Regions from separate parts of the Aurantimonas sp. NFXS3 genome, predicted to be linked through region 3. Evidence: predicted binding sites of a transcription regulator. Region 3 holds the regulator's gene; each other region holds the start of a gene.

The links. The regulator LexA, encoded in region 3, represses DNA repair genes until DNA is damaged. The targets are predictions, from matches to a motif close to TGTTCNNNNTGTGTTCNG.
Region 1: J3367_RS00640 (putative DNA modification/repair radical SAM protein) is a predicted target of LexA. The motif match lies at 1,504-1,521, and genes of this name have one in related genera.
Region 2: J3367_RS12650 (DNA recombination protein RmuC) is a predicted target of LexA. The motif match lies at 1,208-1,225, and genes of this name have one in related genera.

Annotation. Positions count from the first base shown of each region.
Region 1 covers NZ_JAGDDZ010000001.1:153,389-156,663, reverse strand. The annotation lists gene J3367_RS00645 (UdgX family uracil-DNA binding protein) at 1-142, opposite strand, end outside; gene J3367_RS00640 (putative DNA modification/repair radical SAM protein) at 246-1,490, opposite strand; gene J3367_RS00635 (FAD binding domain-containing protein) at 1,694-2,500, opposite strand; gene J3367_RS00630 (xanthine dehydrogenase family protein molybdopterin-binding subunit) at 2,637-3,275, opposite strand, start outside.
Region 2 covers NZ_JAGDDZ010000004.1:67,608-70,882, reverse strand. The annotation lists gene fmt (methionyl-tRNA formyltransferase) at 1-563, opposite strand, end outside; gene def (peptide deformylase) at 581-1,093, opposite strand; gene J3367_RS12650 (DNA recombination protein RmuC) at 1,259-2,440, shown strand; gene J3367_RS12645 (serine protease) at 2,633-3,275, shown strand, end outside.
Region 3 covers NZ_JAGDDZ010000005.1:137,326-140,600, reverse strand. The annotation lists gene J3367_RS15060 (ComEC/Rec2 family competence protein) at 1-1,258, shown strand, start outside; gene lexA (transcriptional repressor LexA) at 1,353-2,072, opposite strand; gene glp (gephyrin-like molybdotransferase Glp) at 2,116-3,275, opposite strand, start outside.

The DNA of each region.
Region 1 (3,275 bases), on a different contig from region 3:
GCGGCTCGGCGAAGAGGCCCGCGGTTTCGTCACCGACCGTGAAGCTCATCTCATCCGGCGGCACGCCGAGCGCCAGCGCCGTGCGCGCCGCCTGGCGCCACGCGTCGAAATCGGCGGAGAAGGAAAGACACGCAACATACATGGGATCGGGCTCGCCTGCGGGACGAAATGAAACCTGCATGACGGTGCCGCGGTTCCCGCCGATGCCCCGCGGCCCGGTCGGCGGCTTGTGTAAGGCGCGACGCTCAGAACAGTTCGAGCTGGGCCGTCCGCTGCACCTTCGGCACGAAGCGTTCGCGCAAACCGGCGCTGTCCGTCGCCGCGCCCGGCGACCAGTCGAGCGCCTCGATGAACGGCCGAACCTTGTCCACCGACTGGCAGAGCCGCGCCACGTCGTCGAGGCGCAGGCTGCGATGCCGCCGCGTCGACAGGATGCGGTTCACCGCCCGCGTGCCGAGACCCGGCACCCGCAAGAGCATCTCGCGGTCGGCACGGTTGACGTTGACGGGAAACCGCTCGCGATGCTTCAGCGCCCAGGCGAGCTTCGGGTCGATCGCCAGATCCAGCATGCCCCCGTCGCCGCCCGCGACGATTTCGCCGCGGTCGAAGCCGTAGAAGCGCATCAGCCAGTCGGCCTGGTAAAGCCGGTGCTCGCGCATCAGCGGCGGCTTGGAGAGCGGCAGCCGGCTCGAGGCGTCGGGGATCGGCGAGAAGGCCGAGTAATAGACGCGCTTCAGATGATAATTGCCGTAGAGATTTTCCGACCGGCCAAGGATCGCGTCGTCGTCCGATCCGTCGGCGCCGATGATCATCTGGGTCGACTGGCCGCCGGGCGAAAAGCGCTTCGGCTTGGCACGGTCCCGCTTCTCGCCCTTGTGCTCCTCGATCTTGGCGCGCAGATGCCCCATCGACCTGCGGATATCGCGCGGGTTCTTTTCCGGCGCGAAGGCTTCCAGTGTCACGTCGGTCGGCAGCTCGATGTTGATCGACAGGCGGTCGGCGAACAGCCCCGCCTCCTCGATCAGCGCCGGTGCGGCGTCGGGGATCGTCTTCAGGTGGATGTAGCCGCGGAAATTCTCCTCCAGCCGCAGCTTGCGGGCGATCCGGACCATCTCCTCCATCGTGTAGTCGGAGCTGCGGATGATGCCGGAGGAGAGAAACAGCCCCTCGATGTAGTTGCGCCGGTAGAAGGACATCGTCAGGTCGACGACCTCCTGCACCGAAAAACGCGCCCGCGGCACGTTCGACGACGAGCGATTGACGCAATAGACGCAGTCATAGACGCAGAAATTCGTCATCAGGATCTTGAGCAGCGAGATGCAGCGCCCGTCCGGAGCGTAGGCATGGCAGATGCCCGAGCCTTCGGTCGAGCCGATGCCGCCGGACTTCGACGAGTCGCGGCGGGTCGAGCCGCTGGACGCGCAGGAGGCGTCGTATTTGGCGGCGTCCGAGAGGATCGCCAGCTTGTCGATGAGTGTGGTCTTGGCCATCCCGCCTGTATAGGGTTCTCGGAATGTTCCTGCGAGCGGTCGCGGCCGGATTGCCCTGCTACAGGCTGTCGCAGGTGGTCACTCCGGAGCCGCTCCAAGCGCTTCGGGCTGCGCTAGATGCGAGGCGCCATCCTGTACGAGCCCACAAACGAAAACGGCCGGGCTGAAGCCCGGCCGTCGCATCATGGAAGGGTTGCCGAAGCCTAGTGCGACTGCGCCTTGGCGACCGCGCGCTTGGTGACGACCTTGACGAGGTTGGCCCGGTAATCCGACGAGCCGTGCAGATCGGCCAGCATGTCGCTCGGATCGACCGACAGCCCCTCAATGGCGGAGCCGTCGAAATTCGCCGACAGCGCCTGCTCGGCGGCTTCCCAGCGGAACGTGCCGTTCGAGCCCGCGCCGGTGACGCCGACCTTCACGCCATCGCCACGCTTGGCGACGAATACGCCGCACATGGCGTAGCGCGAGGCCGGGTTGCGAAACTTCTCGTAGCCGCACTGGTCCGGCGCCTCGAAGGACACCGCGGTGACGATCTCGTCCTCTTCCAGCGCGGTCTCGAACAGGCTGACGAAGAATTCGTCCGCCGGCATTTCGCGCTTGGAGGTGTGGATCGTCGCGCCCATCGCCTTCAGGGCGGCCGGATAATCGGCGGCCGGATCGTAATTGGCGACCGAGCCGCCGATCGTGCCCATGTGGCGCACGGCAATGTCGCCGATCAGCCCGGCCAGCGAGGCAAAGCCCGGACAGGTCGACTTGATGCCCTCATGGGCAGCGATCTCGGCATGGGTCGTGCCACCGCCGATGCGGATCGAGCGGCCCTCGACGCTGATGCCCTTGAGCTCGGCGACGTGGCGCAGATCGACCAGCGCCGTCGGGGCGGCGAGGCGTTGCTTCATGGTCGGGATCAACGTCATCCCGCCGGAGAGGAACTTGCCCTCCCCGCCGCTGTCGCCGACCAGCCGGACGGCCTCGTCGAGGGTCGAGGGGCGATGATAGGTGGTCTCGTACATCTCAGGTCTCCCTTGGCGCCGGGTCGCGCCTGTCCTGTCCAGGCGCGGGCCGCGCGGCGCGGCTGTCTCGATGGGACCAGGGGTCCCGGAAGGCTGCCGGCGGCCAGTCTGCGGCCGCCGGACGATCAGGCCGCCGTCAGGTGACGGCGTGGAGCGCCCGCCACACCTTCTGCGGCGTCGCCGGCATGGTCAGGTCGTTGTTGCCGATGGCATCGGTGATGGCGTTGATGACGGCCGGCGGCGAACCGATCGCGCCGGCCTCGCCGCAGCCCTTCATGCCGAGCGGATTGCCGGGGCACAGCGTCTCGTTGGTCGACACGTCGAACATCGGCAGATCCCAGGCCCGCGGCATGGCATAGTCCATGTAGGACGCCGTCACGAGCTGGCCGGTCTCGTCGTAATGGGCGCCTTCCAGCAAAGCCTGGCCGATGCCCTGGGCGAGACCGCCATGCACCTGTCCCTCGACGATCATCGGATTGATAACCCGGCCGAAATCGTCGGCCGCGACGAACTGCACGATCTCGGTGGTGCCGGTCTCCGGATCCACCTCGACCTCGCAGATGTAGCAGCCGGCCGGGAAGGTGAAGTTGGTCGGATCGTAGAACGCGCCCTCCTTCAGGCCCGGCTCCATGCCGTCCGGCAGATTGTGGCCGGTATAGGCGCCGAGACAGACCTCGTGCCAGCCCAGCGACTTGTCGGTGCCCGCGACCTTCACCTCGCCATTCTCGATGACGATGTCGCCCTCGTCGGCTTCCAGGAGATGCGCGGCGATCTT
Region 2 (3,275 bases), on a different contig from region 3:
GCTTCGAGCTTGTCGAGCGCCTCGACCATCAGTGTCGCGCAGATCTCCGCCAGCCTGTCGTGCAGCTCGGCGGTCGTGTCGGTCGCGGCGATCAGGGTTTCGGCGGTCAACGCAACCGGGCCGGTGTCGAGGCCGGCTTCCATTCGCATGACCATCATGCCGGTTTCGGCATCGCCCGCCTCGATGGCGCGCTGGATCGGCGCGGCACCGCGCCAGCGCGGGAGCAGCGAGCCGTGGCCGTTGAGACAGCCCTGGCGGGGCATGTCGAGCACCGCCTGGGGCAGGAGCAGCCCGTAGGCGACCACCACGGCGACGTCGCAGTCGAGGGCGGCGAAGGCCTCGCGATCGGCCGGGTCCTTGAAATTCAGCGGCGAACGCACGGGCAGGCCGAGCCGTTCGGCCTCGCGCTGAACCGGCGAGGGCGTCAGCGTCAGGCCGCGGCGGCCGGCCTTGCGCGGCGGCTGGGTGTAGACGGCGGCGATGTCGTGACCGGCCGCCGCCAGGGCGGCGAGCGTCGGCACCGAGAAGGCCGGCGTTCCCATGAAGACGACGCGCAGCGCCATGGTCCCCTCCGCGTCGCTCAGGCGGTCCTGCGGGCGGCCTTGGTGAACTTCTTCACTACCATGTCGCGCTTCAGCTTGGAGATGTGGTCGATGAACAGGACGCCGTTCAGATGGTCCAGCTCGTGCTGTACACAGGTCGCCAGGATGCCGTCAGCGGTTTCCTCGTGCATCTTCCCGTCGAGGCCGAGATAGCGCACCGTGACCTCGGCCGGCCGTTCGACCTCGGCGTAATAGTCCGGGATCGACAGGCAGCCTTCCTCGTAGACGCTGACCGCGTCGGAGGTCGTCAGGATCTCCGGATTGAGGAAGATGCGCGGCGCGTTCTCCTCCTCTTCCTTGGAGACGTCGATCACCATCATGCGCAGCGGCTCGCCGATCTGGATGGCGGCAAGGCCGATGCCGGGGGCGTCGTACATCGTCTCCAGCATGTCGTCGGCGAGGCGACGCACCTGGTCGTCGACCGTTTCGACAGGCTTGGAGGTCTGGCGCAGAACCGGGTCTGGCAGGATGATGAGGGGCTTGATCGTCATGGCGTTCAGGTAATGGCTGGCACGAAGCCGGTCAATCTCGGATGAAGGCCCCGGCCGGCTTTCCGCCGGTCCGGATGATGGCTCCGCCGTCGTCAGGTGGGGCGGGATGGTCTATGTTCGCGTTTTGGTCCCGATTCGTTAAGGGTCGCCCGCTAGAGTTCGGTCATGGACAGCGCCGCCTTCGCCGCAGCCTTCTCGGCTCCCGTCATCTTTCTCGGCGATCATCCGCTGACGCTGGCCGAAGCGTTGCTGGCAGGGCTGGCGGCCCTGTTCTTCGTCCTGTGGCGGCGGGCCAGCCGCGCCGCGCGGGAGGCGGGCGATCATGCCGACCGCAGCGACAGCGAGGCGTCGGAGCGGCTCGACGCGGTGCTGCGCTCCCAGGCCGAGATCACCGGCCGCATGCAGACCATGGCCGAGATCATCGGCTCGCGGCAGGCGGACCTGACCCGCACGCTCGCCGAACGGCTCGACGGGCTGTCCACCCGCGTCGGCCAGTCGATCCGCGAGACCGGCACGGCCACCAGCGCCTCGCTGACCGCCCTGACCGAACGGCTGGCGGTGATCGACCGGGCGCAGGGCGAGATCCGCGGGCTTGCCGGCGAGGTCGTCCGCCTGCAGGACATTCTCTCCAACAAGCAGAGCCGTGGCGCCTTCGGCGAGGGGCGGATGCAGGCGATCGTCGCCGACGCGCTGCCCTCGGCCGCCTATTCCTTCCAGGCGACCCTGTCGAACGGCAAGCGACCGGACTGCCTGATCCGCATGCCGAACGGCGCTCCGTCGCTGGCGATCGACGCGAAGTTCCCGCTGGAGGCCTTCACCGCCCTGCGCGAGGCCGAGAGCGACGAGGCGCGGACCTTCGCCGCCAGCCGGATGCGCCGCGACATGGACGTGCATGTGCGGGCCATCGCCGACAAATATCTGATCCCCGGCGAGACCCAGGACACGGCCTTCCTGTTCGTGCCGTCCGAGGCGGTGTTCGCCGAACTGCACGAGCGTTTCGAGGATATCGTCCAGAAGGCCTACCGGGCGCGGGTGGTGATCGTCTCGCCATCGCTGCTGCTCCTGTCGATCCAGGTGGTGCAGGCGATTCTCAAGGATGCCCGGATGCGGGCCGAGGCGGGGCGCATCCAGAAGGAGGTCCGGCTTCTGGGCGAGGATCTCGTCCGGCTCGACGCCAGGGTGTCGGCGCTGCGCACGCATTTCGGGCAGGCGGGCCGCGACATCGACCAGATCCTGGTGTCGACCGACAAGCTGATGCGGCGCGGCGAGCGGATCGAGGCGGCCGAACTCGGCGATGACGGAACGGCCGCCGGGCCGGTGACACGCACGGCGCCGGGCGCCGTCTGAACGCGATCTGAAGCCGACAGCAACAGGCCGGATGTCTACTGGCGGAACTTTCGTCAGTCGCAGGAAGAATTGCATTCGCAACCATATTAAGAAAAAGTAAAGGACTCGTGGATCGATTTCGCGCATCCTACGTTGCTTGTCTGTCACCGGTTGATGATGGGGGATGACATGCGGCGCTCGGCGCGGGTTTTGATGACGGTACTGGCTCTGGGCACCATGCCCATGGCGACGCCGTCTTTCGGCGCGCAGGTCTCGCAACTGGCCGTCGCCTACAACGACCAGACCGATCTCGATTTCCGCAAGGGCCTGCAGATCCGTCTGTCCTGGACCGGCGACTATGCCGGTGCCTTCGACGGCCACATCGCGGCGTCCTCGCTGCGCGCCATCCGCGATTTCCAGGCCCGGCACGGCATGGTCGCGGACGGCGTCATCGACGAGGCGATGCTGCGTCTCCTGATCCAGAAGTCCGACGGCGCCGAGGCGGCGACCGGCATGGCGCTGATCGACGATGCGGTGACCGGCCAGCGCGTGCCGCTGCCGATGCGTCTGGTCGAGGATCTGGGACCGACGGATGTCGGCCATCTGTGGCGCGCCGCCGACAAGACGGTCGAGATCGAGACCGTCCGCATCGCCGGTACCGGCCAGACCCTGCGCGGCCTGTTCGACGTTCTCAGCACGCCGACCCCTGACCGCAGCGTCGCCAATGCCGAGTTCGGCGGCGAGTGGTTCACCCTCGACGGCAATGCCGGCGACCATCACTATGTCATGCGCTTCTCGGCAAAAGGCGGCGATCTCCGCGGCTTCTCGGTGTCCTATGCCAAGGACCGGGCCAAGG
Region 3 (3,275 bases):
CTCCTTCGTCATGCTGGCGATCATGCTCGGCGCGGTGCTGATCGACCGCCCCGCCCTGACGCTTCGCAACGTCGCGATCGCTGCCATCGTCGTCATCCTCGTCGCTCCGCATGCGGTGATGACCGCCAGCTTCCAGATGAGCTTTGCGGCGACCGTGGCGCTGATCGGCGGCTATGCGGCCCTGTCGCAATGGCGGGCAGGGCGCGAACGCGGCCGCGAGACGGATAGGGGCGTCGCCGGCAAGATCCTCGTCGCGCTCTCTGCGATCATGGTCACGTCGCTTCTCGCGGGATCGGCGACCGCGCCTTATGCCGCCTATCACTTCCACCGGATGGCGGCCTTCGGCTTCGTCGCCAATCTCCTGACCATGCCGCTGTTCACGCTGTGGATCATGCCGCTGGCGCTGGTGGGAACGCTGCTGATTCCGTTCGGGCTCGACGCCTGGCCGTTCCAGGCGATGGGTGCCGGCCTCTGGCTCGTCTTCGAGATCGCCCGCAACGTCTATGCCTGGCTGCCGGACCAGGCGATCGGACGCATGACCGCATCGGGACTTCTGCTGCTGACGGCGGCGATCCTCACCGCGTCCTGTCTGGCAAGCCGGTTGCGCTGGCTTGGCCTGCCGCTGGCACTCGCCGGATTCGTCGCAGCGCCCGACAGGACGGTCCCACCGGAACTGCTGATCTTCGAGGACGGCAAGGAGGTCGCGACTCTCGCGGCGGAGGGCCAGCTTGCTTTCCTTCGTGCAAGGCCCAGCGGTTTCATCGCGGAACAATGGGAGCGGGCCTTCGAGGCGCGGGCGCCGCGGGGCACGGACACCGAGCGGATCCGTGCGACGATTCCCGCCGAGTGCGCGGCCAAATACTGCCGCTTCACCACGCGCGGCGGCCTGCGGGTGGTCTGGACGGAGGATTATGCCCGCACGGGCAATGCCTGCGACGAGGCGGATGTTGCCATCGTCTCACGGGCGATCCGGCTTGCCGAATGCCGGTCCGGCGCGGCTCTGGTGACGCTGCGCACGCTGCGGCGGACCGGCTCGCTGGCGATCGGCCGGGAGGCGGCGACAGGCCGGCCCCGCATCGTGCAGGCAATCAGCGATCCACCCGAACGCTGGAACGTCCATCGGCTGGCGCCCTGGCCGGAATATTGGCGCAAGCCTGCTGCACCGGACCCGCAGGTGCCTGTCACGCAACCCGCGTCGGCGACCGTCAGCAATGGCGGCTCGGCCAGCGCAGGCCGAACCGCGACGACTGCGCCCTGAGCGAGGACGAGCCGGTTTCGGGCCTCAACGCTTCGGGCGCAAGTCGCGAGGCCCTATCACCCGTTCTGCGCCGACCGCGTCGCGTCCGGAGCGGTCAGTAGCGGCGGATCAGGCCGATCAGCTTGCCCTGGACCTTGACCCTGTCCGAGCCAAAGATCCGGGTTTCATAGGCCGGATTTGCCGCCTCCAGCGCGATGGTGTCGCCGCGACGGCGGAATCGCTTGAGCGTCGCTTCCTCGTCGTCGACGAGGGCGACCACGATCTCGCCCGGAGTCGCGGTGTCCCCCCGGCGGATGACCACCGTGTCGCCGTCGAGAATGCCGGCCTCGATCATCGAATCGCCCTTCACTTCGAGGGCGTAATGCTCGCCGCTGCCCAGCATATCCGGCGGAACGACGATGGAATGGGTGTTGTGCTGGATGGCCGAGATCGGCACGCCGGCGGCAATGCGCCCCATGACAGGAATGGCCGTCGAGGCGGACGCCTTGGCCGGCGCCGGCTGAGCCGCGGGTGCGGGCCGGGCCGCGTCGCGGCTGCCTTCGATGACGCTCGGCTTGAAGCCGGTGCGCCCGACTGGGGCCGGGCGGTTGCCCTGAATCGACTCGGGCAGTTTCAGGATTTCCAGCGCGCGGGCCCGGTTGGGCAGGCGGCGGATGAAGCCCCGCTCCTCGAGCGCGGTGATCAGGCGGTGAATGCCGGACTTGGACCGCAGGTCCAGCGCGTCCTTCATTTCATCGAAGGACGGGGGCACACCAGTCTCGCGCACCCGATCGTTCACGAAGACCAGAAGATCGTGCTGCTTGCGCGTCAGCATCCGGGCGACTCCTCAAAACAAAACCTGAACAAACCTATCTGTTCTAGTTGTGTTCCGCAAGTGGCTCCAGCGCCGTCAGGGGGACGTAATCGCAGGGATCGCCCGCTTCGGCCGGTGCGGCGCGGACAGGGCGGACGAGCAGCGCATCGGCCGCGGCATAGATCGACAGCAGCGAGGAATCCTGCCGCGACAACGGCACGATGCGGGGTGGGCCGGCGCCGTCCGGTTCGATCCGGGCGCGCACGAAATCCGTGCGGTCGCCATTGTCCGGCATCGGCGCGGCGAGAATACCCCGGCGGTACAGCGGACGCGCGGGACGGCCTGCGAGGCGCCGAACCAGCGGTGCCAGGAACAGGGTCGCGGCGACCATGGAGGAGGCGGGGTTGCCGGGCAGGCCGACGACCCGCATGTCGCCCAGCCTGCCGGCCATCAGCGGCTTGCCGGGTCGCATGGCCACCTTCCAGAAGTCGAGGGAGACGCCATGAGCGGCGAAGACCTTGCCGACGAGATCGTGGTCGCCGACCGATGCGCCGCCGATGGTGACGAAGATGTCGGCGCCGTCCGCGATCGCCTGTGTCAGCTGGGCATCGATGGCCGCTTCGCGGTCGGGCGCGATCCCGCAATTCAGCGGCAGGCCGCCGGCCTCGCGCACCAGTGCGGCGACACCGAAGGTGTTGGAGGCGACGATCTGCGACGGACCGATGGGTTCGCCGGGCAGGACGAGTTCGTCGCCGGTCGCCAGGATCGCCACGCGGGGCCGGCCGCGTACCGGGATCGACGGATGACCACCGCTGGCGGCCAGCGCGATGGCGCCCGGGGTCAGCACGGTGCCGGCGGTGAGAAGCGGCGTGCCCGCGGCGAAATCGATTCCCGCCGGGCGGATGTGCTGGCCGACGACGACCGGCGCCGTCGCGGTGACCGTGCTGTCCCGACGGTGGGCGTTCTCCTGGATCAGGATGGCGTCGGCGCCAGCGGGAACCGGCGCGCCGGTGGATATGCGGATGGTCTCGCCCGGCTGCAGCGTGCCGTCATAGGCGTGGCCGGCGGCCGATTCGCCGACGAGCCGCAGGGAGGGGAAGGGCGCTTCGTCGCCGAGGTCGGCGGCGCGGACCGCGTAGCCGTCCATGGCGGAGGCGTCGAAGGCCGGCTGGGTGCGCAGCGAGGCGAGGTCCGCGCCCAGAATGCGGCCCGAGGCGTCGCGCA